One region of the Brochothrix sp. genome, then DNA from elsewhere that is predicted to be linked to it. Evidence: predicted binding sites of a transcription regulator. Region 1 holds the regulator's gene; the other holds the start of a gene.
What was found. Region 1 encodes LexA, which represses DNA repair genes until DNA is damaged. Its sites were predicted from a motif close to CGAACATATGTTCG; they were not measured.
Positions count from the first base shown of each region.

Region 1 (16,073 bases):
TTTAAAACGCGAGAATTAGTAAATAAGACACACCTTTTCTAACTCAACGCTTTTAATATTAGTGATTTAAGATTATAATTAAAGCATAATAGAAATATTTTTTAATCAATATAAAATAACAAGAAAAGGGATGATTTGAATGATAGGTTGCAGTAGTTTTACACTAACATCAAAAGATAACAAACATTTACTTTCTCGAACAATGGACTTTGGAATAGAAATGGCGGAACAAGTTGTTTTTGTTCCACGCAACAAAACATTTGATTTAACTTATACAACGTCAGATTCAACAACATCAAAATTTGCTTTTATCGGTATGGGGCAAATTTTAAATAATTCACCGATTCTTTTTGATGGTATTAATGAAAAAGGTCTTATGGGAGCAACCCTCTATTTTCCAGGTTATGCAACTTATAAAGACGCAGCAGCAGACGAAACACTCGCAATTTCTCCTGATAAAGTTATCCCCTACATATTATCGCAAGCAACAACGGTCGAAGATGTCAAAACACAGTTACTAGAATCTATTACACTTATTAATGATACCAACCCCATTATCAGTAAATTGCCACCTCTACATTTTATCTTTTCTGATAAAACAGGAGCAACAATTATTGTTGAACCGATGCCCAATGGTTTAAATATCATTGAAGATTCTATCGGGGTGATGACGAATAGTCCTGACTATTCTTGGCACGAAACAAATTTACGCAACTACATCACAGTGACACCTCACCAACATGAACCGATTACTCTGGCAAATAAAGAACTGTCAGCTTTCAGTCAAGGATCAGGTACATTTGGTTTACCAGGTGACTATACCCCTCCTGCTCGTTTTGTGAGAGTGGCTTACTTAAGAAACTTTTCTAAACAACCCGAAAATGAAATCGAAGCCGTCAGTTTATCTCATCATATTCTAGAATCAGTTAGTATTCCTAATGGAGTGGTGATTGATCCACAAGGTGAACCTGACTACACATGTTACAGTAGCTACATGTGCGCCGAATCATTAAGTTTTTATTTTGCTGTTTATAGCAACCAACGACTTCAAAAAATAACATTGAACGATGAACTTATCGCTTCAACCGAATATAAGGAATTTAAGGTACAGACTGAAGAGGATATCAACTGTCTTAACTAAGGGGTTTTATACAAAAACGCTACAACTAACATCGTGTTAATTGTAGCGTTTTTATTTATTCAATTTAGTTTAATGCATTAACTTCAAAAGGCTAATCATTATTTGCATACATGATTTCATCAGCAGACTGTTGTTTTTTTACAGGAATGTAAATTTTAGTGCCCGCTTCCAATTTATTCTCATTAATAAGGTCGTTATTCTCACTCATCCATTGCACCATTGATTGTACTTCTTTAGTTGACGAGGTGTAATTTTCAGCAATTGTCCAAAGGTTATCTGATTCTACAATAGTATATTGTTCGTACTTACTTTCATCTATGCCAGCTGTTTTAAAACCTACTATTAGGAAAAAACAAGCACTAATAAGTGTAAAGATAATTACAAAAGAAAAATTAGTCCAAATACGTGATATTAAAGTTTTCATAAATTAAATCCCCCAGTCGAATGTATGTTCGTATTTATATCATATACCGAACGTTTGTTCTTGTCAACACAAAAACAGAACAAACGTTTGTATTTGTCAACAGCAAATGGTATACTAAAGATACAAAAAACCATACAGAGGTGTAATTATGAAACTTTCTAAACGTCAAAGTGAAATATTTGAATTTTTAAAAGACGAAGTAAAATCAAAAGGTTATCCGCCCTCTGTTCGAGAAATCGGTGAAGCAGTTGGCCTTGCATCAAGTTCTACTGTACACGGTCACCTTGAACGCCTTGAACAAAAAGGGCTAATCAAACGCGATCCTTCTAAACCAAGAGCAATCGAAATAATGGATGATTCACCTAAAGTTGGCACTGTGAATGTGCCATTGGTTGGTAAAGTAACAGCTGGTGTTCCTATTACTGCAATAGAAAATGTTGAAGAATACTTCCCGCTTCCTGAATCAATGCTTGTCAATGATGCCACATTATTCATGCTAAAAGTTGACGGTGAAAGTATGATAAATGCAGGTATTTTGGATGGAGATAAATTAATCGTCCGCCAACAAAATACGGCTTACGATAACGATATTGTTATTGCTATGACAGAGGATGACGAAGCAACTTGTAAACGATTCTTTAAGGAAAGTAACCGTATACGACTTCAACCTGAAAACGATTCGATGGAACCCATCTACTTACCAAATGTATCTATTCTTGGTAAAGTTGTAGGTGTATTTAGAGAAATGTAGCCTTTTCTTTCGCTACATCGGTTAATTATCTTAATACAATAATTAATACAATTAAAAAAAGAGGAATAAGCAGCTTGTTGCTTATTTCTCTTTTTTTGGATACTAAATCATTTTTAAAATACCTATAATCATGAATGACATTGCTAATGCTTTAAAATTATTTATGCTATAATTTCATTATTAAAAAAGAAAGAGGTCCTTTGATGAAGCCTTTAGCTGATGCTCTAATCATTATCGATTTACAGAATGGCGTGTGTTACAACGACACAGAAATTTTCAATCTATCTTCATTAGTTACTCTAATAAATAAACGTATGCTTGATTATACGTCTCAAGGGAAAAACATCATCATTGTTCAACATACTGACGAAGATTTGATTCAAGGACAGTCCCCTTGGGAAGTCATCCCCTCGTTGGACAAGGGAAAAGCGACTCATTATATTCAAAAAACACATGCCAATTCTTTTTATAAGACTAATTTAAAAGAATTGCTTGAACAAGAACATATAAACAGTATCGAAATTTGTGGTGCTCAAACCGAATATTGTGTGGATGCAACTGTAAAAAATGCTCATGCACTGGGTTATTTAATCCAAATGTTAAGAGGTGGCACAACAACTTATTCTAATGCTTTTATGAGTGCAGAAAATACGGTGCGTTTTTATGAAAATATATGGGATAATCGCTTTGCCACTTTTATTTAATTACACCAAAAAGGTATAAAACAATATGTTTTATACCTTTTTTTGGTTTTTGAAATACGAACGAAAACCTTCTATATGATAAGGATGCGCTTCATAAGCAGCATTTAATCCCTTTTCTACAATAACAGCCGTTGTCACTGGTCCAATCGATAATAATGTCAATTGAGACAACAACTGATGTTCTTCAGCAGTTAATAAGTTAATAAAAGCAATAACAGCCGAAGGACTTGTAAACACAACCGTATCATCTGCCTTAAATTGAAACGGTTCTCTTTTTGCTTCAACGACAGTGTAGACACTTGTATGTTCAACCTCACAAACAGTCGCTAACTTCTCTGCTAATTCATTTGTTGCTCGTGCAGATTGCGGTAACCATATCCGATCTGTATCTTTAAGTTGTTGTGCTATAACCTCAAACAATCCACTTGATATAAAATCAGCAGCTTCAATCACAGGTTTAAGACCATAAGATTCTAGTGCCTGCGATGTTGCCGGACCGATTGAAATAGTTTTGAACTGTCTATTGGGTCCACTCTCTAACACCCGATGAACGGTATTTTGGCTCGTAAAAACAACAAAATCAGCAGCCGTTAATGCACGTAATTTTTTTGTGATTTCAGCCTGATTTAGAGGCTCAATTTTAAGAACAGGGAAAAGAACGGCTTCATGACCTGTCTCATTGATCAACTGACACAAAGTTGCTGCTTGATGAGGCATTCGCGTCACAATGATGCGTGCCATGGGCTTCCCTCCTTTTTAAGCTTGATCGATCCAACGACAAACATCTTTCGCATGATACGTCATGATGATATCTGCACCCGCACGTTTCATACCCAAAAGTGTTTCCATTACTATTTTCTCTTCTTCAATCCAACCATTTTGTGCAGCTGCTTTAACCATGGCGTATTCACCACTCACGTTATAAGCGACAATGGGTAAATCATGTGCATTACGAGTATCACGAATAATATCCATATACGCCATTGCTGGTTTTATGATTAGAAAATCCGCCCCTTCAGCGACATCTGATGCTGCTTCACGTTTTGCTTCACGACGATTGGCAGGGTCCATTTGATACGATTTACGATCACCAAACTGAGGTGCACCGTCTGCTGCATCACGAAATGGACCATAATAAGCAGAGGCATATTTCACAGCATACGACATAATGGGAATATTTTCGTATCCCGCTTTATCAAGTGCTTGTCTAATTGCATACACAAAACCATCCATCATATTAGACGGAGCGATAATATCTGCACCTGCCTCAGCTTGTGAAACTGCTGTTTGAGAGAGGATTGCTAACGACTCATCATTTAAAATGGTCTCTCCCTCAATCACACCACAGTGGCCGTGATCTGTGTATTCACATAAACATGTATCTGCAATCACAATCAAGTCAGGATAACGCGTTTTAATGTAACGTGTGGCCTCTTGAATAATACCATGCGTATGAAAAGCACCCGTTCCGATGGCATCTTTTTCTGCGGGAAGTCCAAAAAGGATCACTGATGGTATACCTAAAGCAACAATTTCAGCGAGCTCTTTATCAATAGTATCGAGTGAATATTGAAAAACGCCTGGCATAGAGGATACTTCTGTCATGACATTCTCACCTTCAACTACAAATAGTGGATAGATAAGATCTGCTTTTTCTAATTTATTTTCTCGAACTAATGAGCGCATTGCGGATGTAGTTCGTAAACGACGGTGACGTGAAAATTGAAACATGTGAATTCCTTCTTTCATTTAATTGTTTACTCTTCAATATTAAGATCAGCAATCATCGCTGCTGCACCTTGTTCAAATAATTTTTCTTTTACTGATTGCCCCACTGTTTTGCTCTCTTCGCCTATTACCTGTGAATGAATCACACGTTGTCCATCAACACTTGCTAATAAACTGCGCAATACAATCCCTTGATTTTCTAAAGTGGCGTAACCTCCCACAGGCATATGACAGCTACCTTCCATTTCAGCTAAAAAGGCACGTTCTGTCAAAACAGTCAATGCTGTTTCCGGATCATGAATTGTTGCTAATAGCTCTCGTACATCTTCATCGTCTGAACGACACTCGATAGCTAACGCACCTTGCCCCACTGCAGGCAGACACTCTTCAATCGGCAATGGGTACATTTCTGTTTCATTAAATAAGCCCAACCGTTTTAAGCCAGCTGCAGCTAAAATAATTGCATCATATTGGCCTTCACGTAATTTACGAAGACGTGAATCGACATTACCACGTAATAATTTAATTTCTAAATCAGGACGTAGCGCTAATAATTGTGCCTGACGTCTTAAGCTACTTGTTCCAACAACTGCATTCTCCTTTAACTCCTTTACAGAACGCCCATCTGAACTTACTAATACGTCCCTTGCATCCTCGCGAATAGGGATAGCTCCAATTGTTAATTCTCCTGGCAATTCGGCAGGCATATCTTTCATGCTATGCACAGCAATATCGATATCACTGTTAAGCAAAGCCCATTCTATCTCTTTAATGAAAAGTCCTTTACCGCCAATTTTAGAAAGCGATTCTTCTAATCGAATATCACCTTTTGTGACAATTTCCTTAACCTCAAAAACGACATCTGGATAGTTCGCTTGTAATGCTTTAATAACGTGACCTGTTTGTGTCGTTGCTAACTGTGAACGTCTGGTACCTACGGTAATTACTTTTCGCATAACTCTGCCTCGTTTCTATCATTTGCGGTTTGCAAACCAAAAAGATGTTCAACAAACGCTAATTTATCCAATGCATCCTCTTCAAGTGCCAATTCTTTCGTTTTAATAATAGGCTCTTTGATAATTTGATTAACAATACTTTTCGTTAATTTATGAATCACCTTGAGTTCATGATCGCTTAAATTAGGCAACTTTCTTTCCATATGAGCCATTGCTGTTTCATAGATGGTTAACGTCTTATCACGCAATTCGTGGATGACTGGTGTTGCTTTTAATGTTAAACGCCATTTATGAAAAGATTCTTGTGCCTCAACTACCATTTTACTAACCTCTACCATAGCAGCTTCGCGCTGTTGTTTATTTTGATCAGCTATCCGTTCAATATCATCCATATCATAACGACTAATTTGCGGATGTACATCTAAAATCGGATCCGCATTACGCGGCATACCTAAATCAACAATTGCTAGATAACGTAATTGTTCCTCGAGCAGTTTTTGCGTCAGAATATAATCATCTGAGCGCAACGCACTAAACACGACATCCGCAGAAGCTAATACTTGTTGCAACGCTTCTTTCGGAGCTGCTTTGGTTTTATATTTCATCGCTAAGGAAATTGCATTCTCATATGTTCGATTAACAATCGTAATTTGTTCCATCGGAAAATGTGGTTTTAAATAATCAAGAATTAAAACACTCATTTTCCCTGCTCCAAGAATGACAAGTTCTTTTTTATGCATCATATCCAACTGCTGAGATTCAATAAGTTTTACAGCAACTGTGCTTAATGATACTGAACCTTCACCAATTAATGTTTCTGACTGCGCTTGTTTACCGACTGTAATTGCTCGTTTAAATAACTCGTTTAAGACAACACCTGTTGTGTTTACTTCACGCGCACACTCAAAGCTATCTTTCACTTGACCTAAAATTTGTGTTTCTCCTACAATCATCGATGCTAAACTCGTACTCACTTCAAATAAGTGTGCGATTGCCGCATCATTTTCGAGAAAAATCACCTGTTCGGCAACTTCATCGTAAGTCATATTGAATAACGCTGCTAAATATTTACGGACATAATAGCGGCCGCGACTAATTTCATCCACCACTAAATAAAGCTCCGTGCGGTTACATGTTGATAAAATAACATTTTCAAGCACGCTATTTTGTTGATTTAGCGTTATCATAGCCTGTGCTACTGATTCCTCATCAATATGAAATTTTTCGCGATGGGCAACGGATACTGCTTTAAAATTGATGGTTGCTACAAGTACTTCCATTTTCTATCCCTACCTAATCTATGAGTTCTGACTTTTATATGCCTGCACATGTGCAGTTACTTGTTTAATTACTGCTGGATTAGCTTCTGGGAAAACACCATGACCTAAGTTAAAAATATAGCCTGGTGCGGTTGTGCCGTCTGCTAATACGCGATTTAATTCTTGTTCTAAAACAGGCCATGGCGCTGTCAAATAAGCAGGATCCATATTCCCTTGAATTGCTTTGGTGATGCCTTGTTTACGGGCTGCAGCCATTGACATACGCCAATCCATTCCAATGACATCTAATGGCATTTCATTCCACTCTTGTAACAAGTGCGTGGCATGGACACCGTGCATAATTTTAATAGCTGTACTATCTTCTAATGCTGCAAGTATTTTTTTAATCCCCGGAGCGATATAACGATTGTAATCAATCAAACTCACATCGCCAATCCAAGAATCAAATAATTGTACAGCTGATACGCCAGCTTCTATTTGTGCTTTCAAATAAACAATCACCATGTCAGCTAGTTTATCCATCAGCAAATGCCATTCATCCTCATGTTGATACATAAAACTTTTTGTTTTAAGATGCGTTTTTGAAGGGCCTCCTTCAATTAAATAGCTCGCTAATGTGTAGGGCGCTCCTGAAAAACCAATCAACGGAACCGTGAGCATTTCTGCTGTCAATAACTTGATGGTATCCAACACATAAGGAATATCTCGCTGTGGATCTAAACTGCCAAGCGCGTCAATATCTTGACGTGTTTTGATTGGCGACTTAATAACAGGTCCAATTCCTGTTTCGATTGTGACATCAACACCGATACCGTGTAAAGGTGTCATGATATCTTTATATAAAACAGCCGCATCAACGCCATAGTTATTAACAGGTAATGCTGTCACATAGGCACATAATTCTGGTTGATGCGTAATTTCAAACAACGAGTATTTCGCTTTAATTTCACGGTATTCTGGTTGTGAACGCCCCGCTTGACGCATAAACCACACGGGTACATGATCCGTTACTTCGCCACGTGCTGCTTGTAAAAACGTCTGATTCGTTATTTTAGTTGGTATCGTCATTAAAAATCCTCCTCTTATACACTTCTGCCACTCAATTATAGCAATAATAAAAGCCTTGTCGTACCTTTTTGACTCTTTTGTGAATTATTTCATATTTTCGACACATTCATTAAGTGATTGCTAAAAAAGCATTGACTAAACTCACCTTTCAAACGAATGATACAATGAACACGTTAACTTTAACAAAACAATCAAACAATGACTTTTATCTGCTTACGCTGCACAGATTGATTCAATAGCACTGCGCTTTATTATTGGAGACACCAAAACGCTAAAGCAGTCTTTATGCAAAAAGAAAACTGAGTATAAATTTGCTTTTAAATATACGGCACTAGATTTAAACACTCGTTGAAAGTTTGAACTAAGCAATCTATCTGTTACATACTCGGTTTGATACATTATACAATTAAACAGTTATTAAAATAGGGACTTGAAAGATACAATAACAAAATAAATTTCATAAAATACTTAGTTTTAATTATAAATAATTCACTATTTACCCTAATTTTAAAATCCACACTATTTAACACAGAACCATCTAATCTCAATAGTTTCATATCTTTAGCAGAAGCCGTTTTTATTTAGACAAAAAAAAGAAAGCCATTATAAATGGCTTTCTTTTCACTATTATTTCGCGTATTCAACAGCTCTCGTTTCACGAACAACCGTCACTTTAATGTGACCTGGATAGTTCAATTCACTTTCAATTGATTTACGAATTTCTCGTGCAAGACGAATCGATTCTAAATCATCCACATCATCGGGTTTTACGATGACGCGAATTTCTCGACCAGCTTGAATGGCGAAGGCTTTCTCTACGCCTTTGAAGCTTTCAGGAATTGATTCTAAGCGCTCTAAGCGATGAATATAATTCTCTAACGTTTCACTACGTGCTCCTGGACGAGCTGCTGATAAAGCATCTGCGGCCGCCACAAGGATTGAGATAATTGAAGTAGGTTCCGTATCACCATGATGTGATGCAATCGCGTTGATAACTGTTTCATGTTCTTTATATTTGGTTGCCAATTCGACACCAATTTCAACATGACTACCTTCAATTTCATGATCAATGGCTTTCCCAATATCATGGAAAAGACCTGCACGTTTTGCCAAAGTAACATCTTCGCCTAATTCACCAGCTAAGATACCACTTAAGCGAGCAACCTCGATAGAATGATTTAATACATTTTGTCCATAGCTTGTACGATAACGAAGGCGACCTAATATTTTAATTAAGTCGGGATGAACGGCATGTAAGCCAAGTTCAAATGTCGCTTGTTCACCAAGCTCACGAATGTGTTCATCCACCTCTTTACGAGCCTTGTCGATCATTTCTTCAATACGAGCTGGATGTATACGACCATCCTCTACTAGCTTCTCAAGCGCGATGCGAGCAATCTCACGACGTACCGGATCAAAGCCTGATAAAATAACTGCTTCCGGTGTATCATCAATGATTAAATCAATACCAGTTAGCGTTTCAATTGTACGAATGTTACGACCTTCACGACCAATAATTCGACCCTTCATTTCATCATTTGGCAAGTTAACAACGGATACAGTTGTTTCTGATACAAAATCAGCTGCAGAACGTTGTATTGCTAATGATAAAAGATCTTTGGCTTTTTTATCGGACGTTTCTTTCGCATCATCCTCGCTCTCTTTAATCATAACAGCTATATCATGAGATAATTCTTTTTCAGTTAGAGTTAATATTTCTTCTTTCGCTTGGTCTTTCGTCAAAGCCGAAATGCGTTCAAGTTCAAGTTTCTCATCTGCTACCAATTTTTCTACATGAGCTTTTTTCTGTTCAATTAGTTGTTGTTTCTGAGCAATTTTTTCCTCTTTACTCTCTAGCGATTCCTCTTTATTATCAAGAGTCTCCGCCTTACGATCGAGGATTTCTTCACGTTGTAAAAGTCGGCTCTCTTTAGTTTTCAAATCAAAACGACGTTCACGCAGTTCATTCTCAGTTTCAGTTCGATAGCGTTGGTTTTCTTCTTTTGCTTCTAAAAGAGCTTCTTTTTTAAGACTCTCTGCGTCTTTCAACGCATCCGCTTTAATGTGCTCTGCCGTCGTGCGGCTAGCTTCCATATTTCGTTGATTAGAATCATTCGCTATTTTTCTTCCTACAACAATACCAATGATCGAGAAAAGGAATACGAGGATGATAGTAATTACGTAGGTCATACATTCACCTCCATTCTTATTCAAATTCATGTCATATTGTCGGCTGACTTATTGTACAGCACACTACATTAGTGATTCAATATATAAGATAATATCTCTTAAAGTAAAATTATCTTACAATTTACATTATACCGATAAAATGGCGTTTTGTGAAATAAATAATTTGATTTATATGTAGAAAATCGACTTTTATATGCACATTTTCTAATAATAATTATTATGCTTGTAATAAAACGTATAGAAACGTTGCTACACAAAGGTTTTCGAGCAATAAAAAAAAGATAGACAAATTGTCTATCTTTTCGTTTTTATTTTTTATTTTTCAACATTTTCCGTATCAACAGCCGCTTCTTCGACTACTTCAGCAGATTCTGGTAAGTCATCGCCAATACCATAAGCATTACGAACTTTTCCAGAAATTTCTAAACGAGTGTCAGTATGTTCACGTAAATATTGTTTTGCATTTTCACGACCTTGGCCAATTCGTTCGCCTTCATAAGAATACCATGAACCACTTTTGATAATGATATCTTCTTCAGCTGCCATATCAACCAATTCACCTTCACGTGAAATTCCTTCTCCGTATACAATATCAACTTCTGCAATACGGAAAGGTGGCGCTACTTTATTTTTAACAACTTTAATTCGTGTTTTGTTACCGATAATATCAGTACCTTGTTTTAGTTGTTCAGCACGACGTACTTCTAAACGAACTGACGCATAAAATTTCAATGCACGACCACCTGGTGTAATTTCAGGGTTACCAAACATAACACCAACTTTTTCACGAATTTGGTTAATGAACAGTGCAATTGTTTTCGATTTGTTGATTGAACCTGATAATTTACGTAAAGCTTGTGACATTAAACGCGCTTGAAGACCAACGTGTGAGTCTCCCATTTCGCCTTCAATTTCAGCTTTTGGTACCAAAGCAGCTACTGAATCGACAACAACGATATCAACGGCTCCTGAACGTACTAACGCTTCACATATTTCAAGTGCTTGTTCACCTGTATCAGGTTGAGAAAGTAGTAATTCATCAATATTAACGCCTAATTTTTTAGCATAAGCTGGATCAAGTGCATGCTCTGCATCGATAAACGCCGCTGTTCCGCCTTGTTCTTGAACTTCTGCAATTGCATGTAATGCTACAGTTGTTTTACCTGAACTTTCTGGACCGTATACTTCAACAACACGTCCACGAGGATAACCACCAACACCTAATGCCACATCAAGTGCCAACGAGCCACTTGGAATAGTTTTTATATTGGTATCAGTTTTTTCACCTAATTTCATGATAGAACCTTTACCGAATTGCTTTTCAATTTGTTTTAATGCCTGTTCTAAGGCTGCTTGACGATTATCCAACTTATTTCCTCCTTCGTAACAAAACGAAATTTATTATCTATAGTTATTACTATAAACGTTCTTTAACCTAATTACAAGCAAAAGAACGAACGTATATTCGGTTTTGATGTAAAAAAGCTGCTACTAAAGCATTTCTAATGTGAAGTTTTTGCTGTTTTTTCTTCCAAATACTTGTATAATTGCCAAAAAGCTTCTTTTACTGCTCTTTCACGATTATATTGGCGGTCCCTTGCAAATAAATGATGTTTTGCAGTTGTGGACGTTTCATCGCTAAACCCAATCCAAACACTACCTGAAGGTTCACCGTCATGAGAACCTGGTCCTGCAACACCTGTGAAACTAACACCGATGTTAGCAGCTGTTTGTTGACGAACATTATTCGCCATCGTTTTTGCAGTGGCTTCACTGACGACACCGTTTTCTGTTAATAGCTCTTCAGGCACACCCAACAGGCTTGTTTTTGTATCGGTTGCATAAGTGACCAAACCACCACGTAAAACGCGCGATGCGCCTGGAACAGAGGCTAATGTCGCTTGGAATAAACCGGCTGTTAAACTCTCTGCGGCTGAAACAGTCAAATTTTGTTCCGTCAGCAAACGCACAACTTTTTCTTCAAGGCTTTCACCATCGTAGCCAAAAAAGTAAGCGCCTAAACGACTCAGTACTTTTTCTTCAAGTTCATCGATTAATGGCGTTAATTCAGCTGCATTTTGCGAAGAAGCTGTTATTCTTAACGTTACCTCATGTTTACCTGCATATGTGCCTAGTGTAGGATTTGTTTGTTTTGTAATCAAATCATCCAGCTGATCAGCGAGGCGTGATTCGCCAATACCATAAAAGTGTAAAACACGCGATTCTAGTCGATAATCACCTGCAGCTTTTTCAAGACGGTTTCGCACTTCATTGGTAAACATCGTTTTCATTTCGGTTGGTACCCCAGGCATTAAGATGTATGTGACACCCTCATGTTCCAACATCATTCCTGGTGCAAAGCCAACAACGTTATCGAGTACATCGGCACCTTCAATGACATCGGCCTGCAACAGATTATTAGCTGTCATGGGCCCGTCACCACGGCGTTTAAAGAAATTCAGGATGACCTCTTCAGCCTTGGCGTCACGAACAAGTTCTAATCCAAGAACATCCGCAATCGTTTTTTTTGTTAAATCATCTTGAGTTGGGCCTAATCCACCGGTAATAATAATAAGGTTTGCACGCTTCTGAGCTGTGCGAATAACATCACTGAGTCGTTGTGGGTTATCGCCAACAACCGTATGATAATACATATTATGTCCTGTTAATGCGAGCTCTTCGGAGATGAATTGAGCATTTGTATTAGTAATTTGTCCAAGCAATAGTTCTGTTCCTACAGCGATCATTTCAGCATTCATTTAAACATCCTCTTCCCTTATTTTATATCTATCTACACGCTGTATTATACCATTCACAGGTCATCATTTTAACTTATCAGTCTGTTAGTTAACATAACTTTATTATTCAGTACTTATGAATAATAAAAAACCCCAGATATATAATCTGAGGTCTCAAACGACTAATTGTTTCTTTATTTAAATCCGTCACTAAAGACATGACGGTTTTGATAAAAATAATTAATACCTGATAACACTGTGAAAAAGACACAGACATAAAAGATAATTAAATCGACACGTATACCTGTTGCTGCAAAGGGAAAGTTACTTAACATTAATAGTGGAATAGCTACAAGTTGTGTAAATGTTTTAATTTTACCTAACATATTTGCAGCATTGACCTCTCCACCCTCAGCTAACAAGAGACGTAAGCCAGTGATTGCCAATTCGCGTGAAACAATCAAAACAACTGCCCAAGACGGAATAATATCAGCTCCTACCAAGGCAATAAAAGCCGCCATTACCAATAATTTATCTGCTAATGGATCCGCAAATTTACCAAAATTAGTCACTAGGTTGTGTTTACGAGCTAAATAACCATCTAACCAATCTGTAATTGATGCAACAACAAAAACAATAGTTGCAATTAAATGAGCAACAGTAATTGTAGAGTCTAAGACGGTAAAAGTTCCCCAATTAAACGGAATCAAAAATAGTATTAGAAAGACAGGGATTAATAGGATACGTAAAACCGTAAGTTGATTTGGAATATTCATCATTTTTCTCCTTTAAAAAAGGCGTAAGCTGCCCAATATAATAAAAGTCACTGAGTATTTTCAAGACTTTTATTACAATTTGCAGTTACCCCTCACTTTTATTTTTGTGTAATATTTAATGTGATATTTTGTGTAATAGAATCTGAAGCGAAGGTTAATTTTTCACCGTCGATAGTCACCTCTAGAGCTTGTGAATTTCCGACAGTCACATTGACACTTGTTTGACCCGAGAGCTCAACTTCTTGTTTATTACCCGAAGCAAGTAAGCCTGACTCTAATGATTCTCCTGTTGAAGAAGTAATTGAATTCCAGCTATCACCACTTGTAGCATCTAATACCAATTTAAGTTTGGCGCTCTTTGGAGCTTCGATTTCATAAACATTTGATTCTGAGTCTTTATCCGGTGCCGAAATTTTAACATCTCCAGCATCTTCATCGTCTTCTTTAGAATCACTTGATTCAGATTCTTTACTACTTGACTCCACTTTCGATTCGCCTGATTTGTTAGCTTCATCGATTGAGATACTTGTTGCAGGTGATTTATCTACCACTGTATCCGTTGACGTTTGTCCTTTGTTATATAACATCCACCATAACGCACCCACAATAACTACTACCATCACTGCTAACACAATTTTAAAGCCTTTGCCCAATAAAAAAGCAGGAACTTCACGAGGAGCCTTTTTCGGTTTCTCTCTTGTGGCTGTTGTATCGGTTGCATTAACTTCTGTTTTTATTGAAGGTAGTTCATTGCGATAGGTCGCCATTATTTCATCGCCATCAAGTCCAACGACTTCAGCATATGTACGTATGAAAGCTCGCGTATAAAAATCGCCCGGCAACACACTGAAATTCCCTTGTTCAATAGCTTCTAAATATCTTTTTTGTATTTTTGTTTTTTGTTGAAGTTCGTCTAAAGTCATTTTCTTCTCTTTACGACTTTTCTTTAGCAAATTACCTAATTCGCTCATACTTTTCACCTGCCATCGCCTTGTTATTTTATGAATCAATCACCAAAAACGAGCATTTATTACTAGATTTTTTAAGGCAGTTGCAACTTGCCATCTCCAAAATATTAATGTCTCTGCAGGGATCGTATTCTTGTAGTACTTTTTCATCTTATATTAGTTTGATTTTCTAAAGCATCAATCACTTGAATGATTAATCAGCTTGATTCGCTAAAGTAGAAGCAACAATTACTTGTTATTATTCTAAAAGTAAAAAGAAAGTTACTTTCAGACTGAAGATAAACGCCAATCTAGGTATACATACACCCGCTCAGCATTTCTATTCAGTCTGCCGATTTTGTTAAAAATGAGCACTTTATTTTTCAACAGTACCAACCTTCACTTTTTGCTCGTACTGGCTGATTCATCAATTCAAATCCACACAACACTGTCATTTGGTTGGAAATTTTATTATATATACTACCACCATATTATTAAAATTTCATAAAAATATGAGCATATGCAAGATTACCAAAACAAACGTTCGTGTTTTGGTAAAAATACAGTGTGATTTAAGATAAAAACCTCTAATTTAACATAAAAATGCACTAACATCATTTTAGCACGTCACCTTGCACTTGTCACTTCTAATCAGGTATCGTTTTACAACTATTTTTGTGGCTTAATTTTAAATGCCAAACTTGACGTTTTTGCAAGTATTGTCTCTGCAAGACTAGACAAATTATCCAACGTAATTTCAGCTAAAATTGATAGCACATCATCAGGATTCGCCTCTTTAAAATGATAGTCTGCTAACCATTCACTATAGGCCTCGAAATTATCTGATAAAGTAACTAACGTACCAATCAATTCACGCTTAGCACATGTGAAAACGTGGTCATTTAATATATCTGGGTGATGCGCAGTTTTTAAAAGTTGCTTGAGTGCTGCGACAGCTTCATCACCACCGGTTCCCATCAACAACAAATAACTAAAATTATCCTCATACACAAAATGGCTACTAAATGATTCATCGATAATCCCTTTTGCATAAAGTGTATTATAGTTGCTGGAAAGCGGGCTTAACAAAACATCTGTTAATAGTTGTCGTTCCAACACACTTTTAATATAGGTACGCCCAGTCTCTTTTACAGCAGGCCAACGAACACCTACTGCAAACTTGTCTAGCTGAATCGGCATGCTCATTTGTGCATCATTACCTATTTCTTTAAGAGGGTCACTATGATAGCTTAGTTTACTTGTTGGCATTGTATTAATTTCCCACTGTTTTTCAAGCTGTAACATGCTCTTAAAGAGGTTATCAGCATTAAAATTACCGGTAATCACCCAAAGCATTTCTTCTGGACGAT
Region 1 covers NZ_JAFYUW010000125.1:6,574-22,646, reverse strand. The annotation lists gene IKV95_RS08585 (choloylglycine hydrolase family protein) at 140-1,141, shown strand; gene yneA (cell division suppressor protein YneA) at 1,233-1,565, opposite strand; gene lexA (transcriptional repressor LexA) at 1,714-2,316, shown strand; gene IKV95_RS08570 (cysteine hydrolase family protein) at 2,520-3,020, shown strand; gene IKV95_RS08565 (uroporphyrinogen-III synthase) at 3,051-3,761, opposite strand; gene hemB (porphobilinogen synthase) at 3,777-4,751, opposite strand; gene hemC (hydroxymethylbilane synthase) at 4,778-5,704, opposite strand; gene hemA (glutamyl-tRNA reductase) at 5,692-6,984, opposite strand; gene hemE (uroporphyrinogen decarboxylase) at 7,003-8,052, opposite strand; gene rny (ribonuclease Y) at 8,680-10,242, opposite strand; gene recA (recombinase RecA) at 10,558-11,610, opposite strand; gene IKV95_RS08530 (competence/damage-inducible protein A) at 11,745-13,001, opposite strand; gene pgsA (CDP-diacylglycerol--glycerol-3-phosphate 3-phosphatidyltransferase) at 13,175-13,756, opposite strand; gene IKV95_RS08520 (helix-turn-helix domain-containing protein) at 13,855-14,727, opposite strand; gene yfmH (EF-P 5-aminopentanol modification-associated protein YfmH) at 15,373-16,073, opposite strand, start outside.

Region 2 (7,741 bases), on a different contig from region 1:
GAGTTAATCCTCTACTTAATAGCGGCCAGTATTAGTGGTTATACAACCTTTTTAAGAGGGTTGCGTAATCTATTCCGTTTCCGTTTTACAATCGATACATTAATGACTATTGCAATGATTGGTGCTTTCTTAATTGGTGAATGGCGCGAAGGAGCAATGGTAGCGATTTTATTCGGTTTAAACGAATACTTAGAAGGTTACGGTATGCGTCGTGCACAACAGTCAATGAAGAGTTTATTGTCGTTGGCACCAGAAACAGCGACACTGATTATTGACGGTAAAGAGCGCGAAGTTGGTATTGAAAACTTAGCAGTTGGCGATAAAGTTATTGTTAAAGCGGGTGAAAAAATCCCATCTGATGCCCGTGTTTATTCAGGCAGTAGCAACGTCAATGAAGCTGCAATTACAGGAGAAGCTGTTCCAGTTAAGAAACGGGAGGGCGACGATGTTTTTGGTGGCGCAGTTAATCAAGATGGTACGTTGATATTAAGCATTACAAAGGTATACAAAGAATCATCGATGGCGAAAATTTTTGCTCTAGTAGAAGAAGCTCAAAGTCAACAAACGCCGTTAGAGTTGGCGATTGATAAGTTCGCTCGTTTTTATACCCCGGTCATTTTAGTATTAGCGATGCTCGTGATGTTAGTACCCGGTGCAATTACAGGTGATTGGAATCTATGGGTCTACCAAGGGTTAGCAATTTTAATTATTGGTTGTCCTTGTGCACTGGTTTTATCATCACCTATTGCTCTAATGGCTGGTTTAACACGTAGTGCAAAAATTGGCGTGCTCGTTAAAAGCGGCGTGTTCCTTGAACAACTTGCGAAGTTAGATGAAGTGGTAATGGATAAAACAGGGACATTGACTAAAGGTGAATTAAGCGTGGTATCAACATGGTTAGCGCCGGCTGATCCAACGATTAATGTCTTTGAAATTGTTCGTAAAATGGAAGGTGAATCACATCATCCACTTGCATTAGCGCTTATTACAGAAGCCGAAAAACAGGGTGCCAACAATACCTTAGCAGATGGTTCTGTTAGAACAATCGCGGGTAAAGGCCTTGAAATGACAACTGAAAACACAAGTTATTTCTTGGGAAATAATCGTTTATTTGAAGAAGCAACGTGGTCTATCGATGCAAAACATGCGTATGATTTAATGCTTAAAGAAGGCATGACCGTTGCTATATTGGGTACAAAAACAGACATTCTTGCTATTTTCGGTATTCGTGATCAATTGCGTGAGGAAGCAAAAGAAACAGTGGCTGCACTTAAACGCAGTGGTGTTAAACAAGTGACAATGCTCACAGGAGATAATGCAGAGAGTGCGCAATTGATGGCAGAAAAAGCAGGGCTTGATCAGTTTAAAGCTAATCTATTACCAGAAGATAAAGTGGCTTATATTAAAGAAGCAAAAGAAAAACGTTTAGTGGCCATGGTGGGTGATGGTATCAATGATTCACCTGCTTTAGCAACTGCACAAGTTGGGATTGCGATGGGTCAAGGGAGCGATTCAGCAATTGAAGTTGCAGATGTCGTCTTAATGCAGAGTCATTTAAAACGTTTACCATTTGTTGTTGATATTGGACACAAAGTACAACGTGTCATTCATTGGAACATTGGTATTGCGTTAGGATTGAAAATCATCGCGCTATTATTGACGATTCCAGGCTGGCTCACATTGTGGTTTGCTATCTTATCAGATATGGGAGCAACAGTGCTAGTAACGTTGATAAGTCTCACGCTTTTAATTCCAAGTAAAGCCGAAAAAGAATTGTTGGTTGGAAAGAAAGTTGAAGAGTAATAAGTTAAGCTAAGTACCATAAATTAAAACCACCTTTAAAGAGGTGGTTTTTTTACGATGACTAAAGTGGGCAAAAAGACCTGTTTTATGATATGATTACGAGAAATAGAAAAGACTGAAGGATGTGAAAATATGGGAATTCATCACTTTTTTGGTAGCTTATCCGATTTAGAATTAATCGTACGTTGCCCAGGTAAATTTAAATATCAACCACATAATGTGGCAGCACATAGTTTTAAGGTGGCTCAAATTGCACAATTTTTAGGCGTTGTAGAAGAACAATCCGGCCAAACGATTGATTGGCGTTCGCTCTATGAGAAATCATTAAATCATGATTATTCAGAATTGTTTATTGGTGATATTAAAACACCTGTAAAATATGCATCTGTAGAACTTCGCGAAATGTTAAGTGATGTTGAACATAGTATGACTCAAAATTTTATTAGCAAAGAAATTCCTGAGCGTTTTCAAGCTGATTTTGCACGTTTTTTTAAAGAAGGTAAAGATGAAACGTTAGAAGGTCAAATTTTAGCTGTCGCAGATAAAGTTGATTTACTTTACGAATCTTATGCTGAAATTCAACAAGGCAATAGTGAACCGCTTTTCTTTGAAATTTATGCTGAAGCATTGGAAACAATCATCAAATACCGTCATTTAGCTTCTGTTACTTATTTTATTGAAGAAATCTTGCCAGATGTATTAAAACAAAATGATGCCAGCGCAAGTCATCTTGCAACCACTACACAAGCGTTGTTGAAAGAAGCGACACGCAAATGAGTTTAGATGTCTTTTTATCGGCACTATTGTTGCCGATGTTAATGGTTATCGTATTAACAAAAGTAACATATAGTCGCATTATGGCAGTTGTTTTAACTGTTATTCTGATTATGACGAGTGCTTTTTTAGGGTATACAAATAGCCTAGCAATAATCATAGTAGATGCTTTTTCTATTACAGTCGGTTTAATAATTGTGAATTACTTTAAAAAGAAGAATGAGGAAGGAAAAGAGCAATAAACACGATTGTTGTTCTTTTTCTTGTCGTCTTTAAAAAACCTTTAATAAAAGTAATCGTACTTTTTAAAAAATCTGATAGCGTTTTTAACGCTATTCTTTTTTTTCTTAAAAAGCGAACGTATTTTCGCTTTTTGGTGTTTTTTCTGCTAAAATCAGAGTATGAATATATTAAAAGGAGCGTAAATAATGGGTAACGAGACATTTAAATTAGAATCACCGTATCAACCTGCGGGTGATCAACCACGAGCAATTGAAAAATTAGTGAAAAACCTGAAAAATGGCGTTAAACAGCAAACTTTGTTAGGCGCAACAGGAACAGGGAAAACATTTACTGTCTCGAATGTGATTCGAGATTTAAATAAGCCGACCCTTGTCATCGCTCACAATAAAACGTTAGCAGGGCAACTTTATAGTGAGTTCAAGGAGTTCTTTCCGGAAAACGCTGTGGAGTATTTTGTTAGTTATTATGATTTTTTTCAACCAGAAGCCTATGTGCCATCAAAAGATCTTTATATTGAAAAAGATTCGAGTGTGAATGACGAAATTGATCAACTGCGACATTCTGCTACCGCCTCATTACTAGAGCGTCGCGATACAATTGTTATTGCCAGTGTATCTTGTATCTATGGTTTAGGTGATCCAAAATCTTATTTTGATCGTCTGATTTCTTTACGTGAAGGGATGGAAATTGAACGCAATACATTATTGCGTCGTTTGGTCGACATTCAATTTGAACGTAACGACATTGATTTTCAACGCGGGCGTTTTCGTGTGCGCGGGGATGTTGTGGAAATTTTCCCAGCTTCACGTAGTGAACGTTGTTTGCGTATTGAATTTTTTGGCGATGAAATCGAACGAATTCGTGAAATGGATGCCTTAACAGGCGAAATAATCGCTGACCGTGAGCATGTAACGATTTTCCCTGCGACTCACTTTGTGACAGCACCTGAAAAAATGGAAGTAGCGATGCAAAATATCCGTGTTGAGTTGGCTGAACAGCTCAAATACTTTCGTGATGAAGGGAAGTTAATTGAAGCGCAACGTTTGGAACAGCGCACAAACTATGATTTAGAAATGTTGGAAGAAATTGGTTATTGTTCAGGAGTGGAAAACTATTCACGACAAATTGAATTACGCCCGCCAGGTTCAACACCTCATACATTGATTGATTACTTTCCAGATGATTTCCAAATTATTATCGATGAATCGCATGTGACAATGCCGCAAATTAGAGGGATGTTTAATGGGGATCAAGCGCGTAAACAAATGCTTGTCGATTATGGCTTCCGTTTACCATCAGCACTTGATAACCGCCCGTTACGCTTGGAAGAATTCGAAGAACACGTCAATCAAATTACTTATATTTCAGCAACACCAGGTCCTTATGAATTGGAACAAAATCCGGATGTTATTGAACAAATTATTCGTCCGACAGGTTTGCTTGATCCCGAAGTTGAAATCCGTCCAATTGATGGTCAAATTGACGATCTTATTGGTGAAATTAATAAGCGGATTGAAGTGGACGAACGGGTATTAATTACAACTTTGACAAAACGAATGTCGGAAGATTTAACAGATTATCTCAAAGAGTTAGGCATTAAAGTGCAGTACCTCCATTCAGAGGTGAAGACGATTGAACGTTTAGAAATATTACAAGATTTACGTCGTGGTAAGTTTGATGTGTTAGTTGGAATTAACTTGTTAAGAGAGGGAATTGATATTCCAGAAGTTTCTCTTGTTGCCATTTTAGATGCCGATAAGGAAGGTTTCTTACGTTCTGAGCGCTCACTTATTCAAACGATGGGACGCGCGGCTCGTAATGCCAACGGTCACGTGTTAATGTATGCGAATCGTATTACTGATTCGATGCAAAAAGCATTGGATGAAACGGAACGTCGTCGTATTATTCAAAAAGCTTATAATGAAGAACATGGTATTACACCAACGACGATTAAGAAAGCGATTCACGAAGTTGTTTCTGCGGGTAATACGGATGTCGTTGAAGAGGTTGAAGAAGTAATCGATACACGTACAATCGCGGAATTAGAAGATGACATGAAAGAGGCAGCCCGTATGCTCGATTTTGAAACGGCTGCAGCGATTCGTGATAAAATATTAGCACTCAAAACAAGTGATGAAGAAGAGTAGGGAGGCCATACGAAATGGTGAGAAAAAATGAAATCAGTGTGCAAGGCGCACGCGTTAATAACTTAAAGAATATCGATGTGGTAATTCCGCGCGATAAATTAGTAGTGATCACTGGGCTATCAGGCTCTGGTAAATCATCGTTAGCATTTGACACGCTATACGCTGAGGGACAACGTCGTTATGTTGAATCATTGTCGGCATACGCACGTCAATTTTTAGGTCAAATGGATAAACCTGATGTGGATACAATCGAAGGCTTATCGCCTGCGATTTCAATCGATCAAAAAACGACGAGCCATAATCCGCGTTCAACAGTCGGGACAGTAACTGAAATTAATGATTATTTACGTTTGCTTTATGCACGTGTCGGCCATCCTATTTGTCCAAATCACAATATCGAAATTAAAGCGCAAACGATTGAGAAAATGGTTGAACGTATTATGGCTTTGCCAGAACGCTCACGTATTCAAATATTATCACCGCTTGTTCGTGGAAAAAAAGGTGAACATAAAAAGCTCTTACAAGATATCAAAAAAGAAGGTTATGTTCGTGTCCGTGTTGATGGGGAGCTTTATGATGTCTCAGATGAGATTACGTTGGAAAAAAATAAAAAACATAATATTGATATTATTATTGACCGTATTGTTGTAAAAGAAGGCATCGAAACACGTTTGTCAGATTCATTGGAAGCCGCTTTACGTTTAGCAGATGGTTATGCAGTCATTGATGTCGCTGAGAGTGAGGAACTACTCTTTAGTGAACATTATGCGTGTCCTTATTGTGGTTTTAACGTTGGGGAACTTGAACCTAGACTGTTTTCTTTCAATGCACCATACGGATCATGTGAAACATGTGATGGGTTAGGAAGAACATTAAAAGCGGATATCGAGTTAGTGATACCTGATATGCAGAAAACACTTAATGAAGGTGCGTTTGTCGCATGGAATCCAATCAGTTCAAAATATTACCCACAAATGTTAGCAAGTGCGTGTCACGATTTTAATATCGATATGGATACACCGTTTGCGGACTTAAGTGCGGATGATCAACAGCTGTTATTAAACGGTTCTGGTGAGCGCTTATTCCATTTTCATTACACCAACGATTTTGGGAATACCAAAGATGTTGATATTCCGTTTGAAGGTGTGATGACAAATATTGAGCGTCGTTACAAAGAAACAAATTCTGATTTTGTGCGTGATACAATGATGGGTTATATGGCAGAACAACCGTGTAAAGCGTGTTCTGGTTACCGTCTTAATGAAAAAGCGCGTTCAGTTAAAATTGCAGGACGCCATATTGGTGAAATTTGTGAATTGGCAATTGTTGATTCGGTTAAATGGGTTGAAGCACTTACTTTAGGTGCACAAGACGCTCAAATAGCAGAACCCATCGTTAAAGAAATTTGTAACCGTTTAGGTTTTCTTGATAACGTCGGTTTGGAGTACTTAACTTTAGCGCGTACAGCAGGAACATTATCAGGTGGGGAAGCCCAACGTATTCGTTTGGCAACTCAAATCGGTTCAAAATTGACAGGTGTTCTTTATATCTTAGATGAGCCTTCTATCGGGTTACATCAGCGTGATAACGCGCGTTTGATTGATGCATTGAAAGAAATGCGTGACATCGGAAACACATTAATTGTCGTTGAACATGATGAAGATACGATGATGGCTGCCGATTATTTAATTGATGTTGGCCCTGGTGCGGGTGAACATGGTGGTGAAATTGTTGCTGCTGGAACGCCAGAAAAAGTCATGAAGAACCGCAAGTCATTAACCGGGCAATATTTAAACGGTAAAAAGTTTATTACAGTTCCAACAGAAAGACGTAAAGGTAACGGTAACTTCTTAAAAGTAACTGGGGCAACAGAAAACAATTTGAAGAATATTGATTTTACAGTCCCATTAAATACCTTTACAACAGTAACCGGTGTCTCGGGTTCTGGTAAAAGTACCATTGTGAATGAGATTGTGCGTAAAGCATTATCGCGACATGTCAATCGTGCGAATGTTAAACCTGGTAAACATAAAAAGATCACAGGTATGGAACACATTGAGAAAATAATTGATATTAATCAATCGCCTATTGGTCGAACACCACGTTCGAACCCAGCGACGTATACAGGTGTATTTGATGACATTCGTGATTTATTCACTGCGACAAATGAAGCGAAAGTACGTGGCTATAAAAAAGGTCGTTTTAGTTTTAATGTGAAAGGTGGTCGCTGTGAAGCTTGTCGTGGCGATGGTATTATTAAAATTGAGATGCATTTCTTGCCAGATGTGTATGTCCCTTGTGAAGTTTGTCACGGTAAACGTTACAACAGTGAGACGCTCGATATTCATTATCGTGGTAAAAATATTAGTGATATATTGAATATGACGATTGAAGAAGGCGTTGAATTTTTCCAAAATGTGCCGCGCATCGAACGTAAGTTAAGAACAATCGTTGATGTTGGTTTAGGTTATGTTCGTCTAGGTCAACCAGCGACAACTTTATCGGGTGGTGAAGCACAACGTGTTAAATTAGCCTCAGAGCTACATAAACGTTCGGCTGGTAAATCATTCTATATCTTAGATGAACCGACAACAGGTTTGCATGCTGATGATATCAAGCGTTTATTAACAGTGATGCAGCGCTTAGTCGATAATGGTGATACAGTGTTGGTGATTGAGCATAATCTTGATGTGATTAAACAAGCCGATAATATCATTGATTTGGGACCAGAAGGTGGAGCTGGCGGTGGACAAGTAATCGCAGTTGGGACACCG
Region 2 covers NZ_JAFYUW010000055.1:651-8,391, reverse strand. The annotation lists partial or broken gene IKV95_RS03780 (heavy metal translocating P-type ATPase) at 1-1,803, shown strand, start outside; gene IKV95_RS03775 (HD domain-containing protein) at 1,936-2,580, shown strand; gene IKV95_RS03770 (DUF2198 family protein) at 2,577-2,819, shown strand; gene uvrB (excinuclease ABC subunit UvrB) at 3,006-4,967, shown strand; gene uvrA (excinuclease ABC subunit UvrA) at 4,985-7,741, shown strand, end outside.
Region 2: the regulator LexA is predicted to act here: its motif matches at 2,933-2,946, upstream of uvrB (excinuclease ABC subunit UvrB).